Linked DNA regions of Salipiger abyssi. Each later gene encodes a partner of the first gene's protein in a complex. Links are inferred from orthologs where the notes say so. Each region holds a gene or a part of one and is shown in the gene's direction. Other genes may lie near its edges. The genes, in order: groL and metK.

What was found.
Region 2: the proteins of groL (region 1) and metK are in contact, whole or in part, in a cryo-EM structure (PDB 8P4O), measured with the Escherichia coli proteins. The link is inferred for Salipiger abyssi from one-to-one orthologs.

What each region holds. Positions count from the first base shown.
Region 1 is NZ_CP015093.1:913,992-917,261, reverse strand. The notes cover bases 1-2,952. They hold groL (chaperonin GroEL), read left to right. Parts: upstream 1-630; coding sequence 631-2,274; downstream 2,275-2,952. Other genes in these bases: rnhB (ribonuclease HII), read left to right, coding at 2,514-2,952; Ga0080574_RS08070 (co-chaperone GroES), read left to right, coding at 289-582. Also shown: more of rnhB, read left to right, coding at 2,953-3,125; Ga0080574_RS08055 (site-specific DNA-methyltransferase), read left to right, coding at 3,216-3,270.
Region 2 is NZ_CP015093.1:653,074-656,365, reverse strand. What follows is about bases 226-3,199. They hold metK (methionine adenosyltransferase), read left to right. Parts: upstream 226-1,108; coding sequence 1,109-2,290; downstream 2,291-3,199. Other genes in these bases: pyrG (CTP synthase), read right to left, coding at 2,381-3,199; Ga0080574_RS26835 (nitrilase-related carbon-nitrogen hydrolase), read left to right, coding at 661-1,041. Outside these bases: more of pyrG, read right to left, coding at 3,200-3,292. UniProt on the Escherichia coli protein: Catalyzes the formation of S-adenosylmethionine (AdoMet) from methionine and ATP.

The sequences.
Region 1 (3,270 bases):
GTGGGATGGACGGGCATCGAAGAGATCTCGGTCTGGGGCGCGGCGCGCGGATGGCGCACAGCAAAGCATGGATAAGGGCAAGTTACCATGCCCGCCCCGCAATGCGCGGGCCAGCGCTCCTGACCGGCAGGTCAGGCGCCTCTCCTGCGGCGCATTTTTTCGTGATCTGTCCGGTTGACACGACTCGCGACGCTGCCTAGCTATGCGCCGTTAGCACTCGCTCCGCATGAGTGCTAATGGTCCCGCAGGGGGCCATAAAGGACAACCTTTGAGCTAGGAGACTCGAAGATGGCATTCAAACCGCTTCATGACCGCGTGCTGGTTCGCCGCGTGGAAAGCGACGAAAAGACCAAAGGCGGTCTGATCATCCCCGACAGCGCCAAGGAAAAGCCCGCCGAGGGCCTCGTGGTCGCATGTGGCGAAGGCGCGCGCAAGGACAGCGGTGAGCTGATCGCGATGGCCGTCAAGGAAGGCGACAAGGTTCTGTTCGGCAAGTGGTCGGGCACCGAAGTCAGCATCGACGGCGAAGAGCTGCTCATCATGAAGGAATCGGACATCCTCGGCGTGACCGAGGCCGCGTAAGCGCCGCTCCGACGTCCTCAACCGTAATTCAGAATCAGGAGAACGCACATGGCTGCTAAAGATGTGAAGTTCGATACCGACGCCCGCTCGCGCATGCTCAAGGGCGTGAACATCCTCGCCGACGCGGTGAAGGTGACCCTCGGCCCGAAAGGCCGCAACGTGGTGCTCGACAAATCCTTCGGCGCCCCCCGCATCACCAAGGACGGTGTGTCGGTGGCCAAGGAGATCGAACTGGAAGACAAGTTCGAGAACATGGGCGCGCAGATGGTGAAGGAAGTCGCTTCCCGCACCAATGACGAGGCCGGCGACGGCACCACCACCGCGACGGTTCTGGCCCAGGCCATCGTCAAGGAAGGCATGAAGTCGGTCGCAGCGGGCATGAACCCGATGGACCTCAAGCGCGGCATCGACCTGGCCACCGCCAAGGTCGTCGAAGCCATCAAGGCCGCTGCCCGCCCGGTGAACGACTCCAACGAAGTCGCTCAGGTCGGCACCATCTCCGCCAACGGCGAAGCCGAGATCGGCAAGCAGATCGCCGACGCGATGCAGAAGGTCGGCAACGAGGGTGTGATCACCGTCGAAGAGAACAAGGGCCTCGAAACCGAGACCGACGTTGTCGAAGGCATGCAGTTCGACCGCGGCTACCTGTCGCCCTACTTCGTGACCAACGCCGACAAGATGATTGCAGAGCTCGACGACTGCATGATCCTGCTGCACGAGAAGAAACTCTCCTCGCTGCAACCGCTGGTGCCGCTGCTCGAGCAGGTGATCCAGTCGCAGAAACCGCTGCTGATCATCGCGGAAGACGTCGAAGGCGAAGCGCTGGCGACCCTCGTGGTCAACAAGCTGCGCGGCGGCCTGAAGATCGCAGCCGTGAAAGCACCGGGCTTCGGCGACCGCCGCAAGGCCATGCTGCAGGACATCGCGATCCTGACCGGCGGCCAGGTGATCTCGGAAGATCTGGGCATGAAGCTCGAGAATGTCACCATGGACATGCTGGGCACCGCCAAGACCGTCACCCTGACCAAGGACGAGACCACCATCGTCGACGGCCATGGCGAGAAAGCCGAGATCGAAGCGCGCGTTTCGCAGATCCGCACGCAGATCGAGGAAACCACCTCCGATTACGACCGTGAGAAGCTGCAAGAGCGCGTGGCCAAGCTGGCCGGCGGTGTTGCCGTGATCCGCGTCGGCGGCATGACCGAAGTGGAAGTGAAAGAGCGCAAGGACCGTGTCGATGACGCGCTGAACGCGACCCGCGCGGCCGTTCAGGAAGGCATCGTGGTCGGCGGCGGCGTCGCGCTGGTGCAGGGCGCCAAGGCGCTCGAGGGCCTGACGGGTGTCAACAGCGACCAGAACGCCGGGATCACCATCGTGCGCAAGGCACTGGAATCCCCGCTGCGTCAGATCGCCGAGAACGCCGGTGTCGACGGCTCCGTCGTCGCAGGCAAGATCCGCGAATCCGACGATCTGAAGTTCGGCTACAACGCTCAGACCGACGAATATGGCGACATGTTCAAGTTCGGCGTGATCGACCCGGCGAAAGTCGTGCGGACCGCACTGGAAGACGCCGCTTCGATCGCGGGCCTGCTGATCACCACCGAAGCGATGGTGGCCGACAAGCCGCAGAAAGAAGGCGCAGCGCCGGCCGGCGGCATGCCCGACATGGGCGGCATGGGCGGCATGATGTAATCACCTGTCGCACCGCGACATGTGATGCTGTCACAGCTGATAAAGCAAAGGCGCCTTCGGGCGCCTTTGTCTTTTTCGCCGGCGTTTCCCCGCCCGGCCGCAAGATTTTTCGTACGAAAAATCTTGCGGCGCCTGCCGTTTGCCGGCTTGAGACAACAAATTCGTTGTGGCGGCGGGCCGGGTGCTTGCAGGCATGAAGGCTTTGCGCTTTCAAAGACGACATGGACGGGCCGGACACAATGCATGAGACAGAGCACTGGCAGCATGGCCGACTGGTCGCCGGGGTCGACGAGGTCGGGCGCGGCCCGCTGGCCGGCCCCGTGGTGGCGGCGGCCGTGGTGCTGGACCCGGAGTGCATCCCGCCGGGGCTGAACGATTCCAAGAAGCTCTCGGCCAAGCGCCGGGCGCGGCTGGCGGGCTGGCTCTGGGAATGCGCCGAGGTGGGTCTCGGCTGGGCCAGCGTCGAGGAGATCGACGAGATCAACATCCTCCAGGCCAGCCTGCTCGCCATGCACCGGGCGCTCACAGACCTGCCACGCCCGCCCGGCCATGTGCTGGTCGACGGGCGCTTTTTGCCGCCGCAGCTCACCTGTCCCGCCACCCCGCTGATCGGCGGCGATGGCCGCTCGGTGAGCATCGCGGCGGCCTCTATCGTCGCCAAAACGTGGCGCGACAGACACATGCGGGATTTGGCGCAACACCATCCCGGATACGGCTGGGAGACCAATGCAGGCTACGGATCGAAAAGCCACAGAGAGGCGCTTCGAAATCTCGGTGTAACCCCTCACCATAGGCGATCCTTCAAGCCTGTACACAATATCTTGTGGCAAGAGAAATCCGCAAGTCACTGATTCAAAAAAGAAATTGACCGCGAATCGCCTTTGACTCATCTTTGTCGTCAACCAGCGAGTGCGAAAACGCACCAGGGACAGAGGCAGAGAATGAACGCGATGACCAAGACGACGAGCGCGCAAGCGCTCCCTCTCAACACGATCC
Region 2 (3,292 bases), 260 kb from region 1 along the record:
GCACGGGCTCACCTTCGTCACCCTCGGCCTTGCGGCGCTGGCCGTGGCAGGGCTGCGCGGCGGGCGCCGGGCCTGGCGCTCCGGGCTCGGGGCGCTGCTGCTCTTTGTCGCGCTCCTCGGCGGTGGCGCGGCGCTGGTGCCGCCGCTTCAGGATCTCGCCGACAGGCCCGTGGTGCGGCTGGTGCAGCCCAATGCGCCGCAGCAGCAGAAATGGGATCGCGCCTATATTCCAATGTTCTTCGACCGGCAGGTAGATTTCACCGCCGCGCCCTCGCATGACGGGCTGCCGCGCCCGGCGCTGACGGTCTGGCCGGAAACCTCGCTGCCGATGCTGCTCGACCATGCCGACGAGGCGCTGGGCATCGTCACCGATGCCGCCTTTCCCGGCGAGGTGGTGCTGGGCATCCAGCGCGAGGAGGGCGGTGCCTGGTACAATTCGCTGGTGCTGGCGGGGCAGGGGCCGCGGGTGTCGCAGGTCTATGACAAGCATCATCTCGTGCCCTTCGGCGAATACATGCCCGCCGCCGAGATCTTTCAGCGCTGGAACATCGCCGGGCTGGCGCAGCGCGCGGCGGGGGCTACGCCTCCGGGCCGGGGCCGCGCCTGCTGGATCTCGGGCCGGAGCTGGGCCATGCGCTGCCGCTCATTTGCTACGAGGCGGTGTTTCCGCAGGATCTGCGCGCGCCGGGCCGCCCCGATCTGCTGCTTCAGATCACCAATGACGCCTGGTTCGGCACCTTCTCCGGCCCTTACCAGCATCTGGCACAGGCCCGCATCCGTGCCATCGAGCAGGGGCTGCCGATGCTGCGCGCCGCCAATACCGGGGTTTCGGCGGTGATCGACGGGGCGGGGCGGGTGCTGCAATCGCTGCCGCTGGGCGAAGCGGGCTATCTCGACGCGCGCCTACCGCCGCCGCTGCGCGTGACGCCCTACAGCCGCATGGGCGATCTGCCGGCGCTGGGGCTGCTCTTTGTGCTTGCGATTGCGGCATTCCTGCGGCGCGGGCGGAATTCGATTGACGGCCCTGCCGCAACCACGTAGCCATGTCGCGTTACATCCCCGTCACAACGGCTTCCTGGCGTGACGGTCGGTACTCAATGGAGCGCTCATGTCCCGACAAAACTATACTTTCACTTCGGAATCCGTGTCCGAAGGTCACCCTGACAAGGTCTGCGACCGCATTTCCGATGCGGTTCTCGACGCCCTTCTGGCGGAGGATCCGCTGGCGCGCGTCGCCTGCGAGACCTTTGCCACCACCGACCGCGTGGTCATCGGTGGCGAGATCGGGCTGACCGATCAGGAGAAACTCGCCGAATACATGGAGGCGATCCCGGATATCGTCCGTGCCTGCATCAAGGATATCGGGTATGAGCAGGACAAGTTCCATCATGCCACCTGCGAGATCACCAACCTTCTGCACGAGCAGTCGGCGCATATCGCCCAAGGGGTGACCGGCGGCGGCAACCGTGACGAGGGGGCCGGCGATCAGGGCATCATGTTCGGCTATGCCACCAACGAGACGCCGCAGATGATGCCGGCGCCGATCCTGTTCTCCCACGCTGTGCTGAAGCGGCTGGCCGAGGCGCGCAAATCCGGCGAACAGCCGGTGCTGGGGCCGGACGCGAAATCGCAGTTCTCGGTGCGTTACGAGGGCGGCAAGCCCGTCGGCGTGACCTCGGTGGTGCTGTCGCACCAGCATCTCGACCCGGCGCTGACCTCGGAAGATGTGCGCGCCATCGTCGAGCCCTATATCCGCGAAGTGCTGCCCGAGGGCTGGCTGAGTGCGGAGACCGAATGGTGGGTGAACCCGACCGGCGCCTTCGTGATCGGCGGGCCCGATGGCGATGCCGGTCTCACGGGGCGCAAGATCATCGTCGACACCTATGGCGGCGCGGCCCCGCATGGCGGCGGCGCGTTCTCGGGCAAGGATCCCACCAAGGTCGACCGGTCGGCGGCCTATGCGGCGCGCTATCTGGCCAAGAACGTGGTCGCCGCGGGCATGGCCGAGCGCTGCACCGTGCAGCTCTCCTATGCCATCGGCGTGGCCAAGCCGCTGTCGATCTATGTCGACACCCACGGCACGGGTGAGCTTGACGAGGCGCTGATCGAGGCGGCGATCCCGAAAGTGATGGATCTCACCCCGCGCGGCATCCGCACGCATCTCGATCTCAACAAGCCGATCTACGAGCGCACCGCGGCTTATGGCCATTTCGGGCGCGAACCCGATGCGGAAGGTGGGTTCTCGTGGGAGCAGACCAATCTCGCCGAGGCGTTGAAGAAAGAAGTTTGAGGCGGGTATGATCGCCGAAAGAAAGAGGGCGCCCGGCTGGGCGCCCTTTTTGGTGAGAGGCGGGGGGATATTTTGCGGAGCGGTGGGCCCTCAAACCAGCCGCGAAACGTCCTTGGCGGCGCGCACGAAATCCTTGAACAGCGGGTGCGGATCGAAGGGTTTCGACTTCAGCTCCGGGTGGAACTGCACACCGATGAACCACGGATGATCGGGCCATTCCACGATTTCCGGCAGACGCCCGTCCGGCGACATGCCCGAAAAACACAGCCCGCTCGTCTCCAGCGCTTCGCGATACTTGATATCGACCTCGTAGCGGTGGCGGTGGCGCTCGTCGATGGCGTTGGTGCCGTAGACCTTGGCCACCTTGGAGCCGTCCTTCAGCACCGCGTCATAGGCGCCGAGCCGCATGGTGCCGCCCTTGTCGTCGGCCACCGAGCGGTTGACCTTCTGGTTGCCCTGCACCCATTCCTTGAGGTGATAGACCACCGGCTCGAACCGTTTCTCGCCCTTCTCATGGTCGAACTCCTCCGACCCGGCTTTCTTGACCCCGGCGACGTTGCGCGCCGCCTCGATCACCGCCATTTGCATGCCGAGGCAGATGCCGAGATAGGGCACCTTGTGCTCGCGGGCGAATTGCGCCGCCTTGATCTTGCCCTCGGTGCCGCGCTCGCCGAAACCGCCGGGCACCAGGATCGCGTCGTAATTTTCCAGATAGGGCGCCGGATCTTCGCGCTCGAAGAGCTCGGCATCGACCCAGTTCACATTGACCTTGACCCGGTTGGCCAGCCCGCCATGAGTCAGCGCCTCGGCGATGGATTTATAGGCGTCTTCGAGCTGCGTGTACTTGCCTACGATGGCAACATTCACGTCCCCCTCGGGGTTGTGGATGCGCTCGGACACATCCTCCCATTTCTCCAGATTGGGGCGCGGCGCCGGGGTGATCTGGAACGCGTCCAGCACCGCCTGATCGAGCCCCTCGCGGTGATAGGCCAGCGGCGCGTC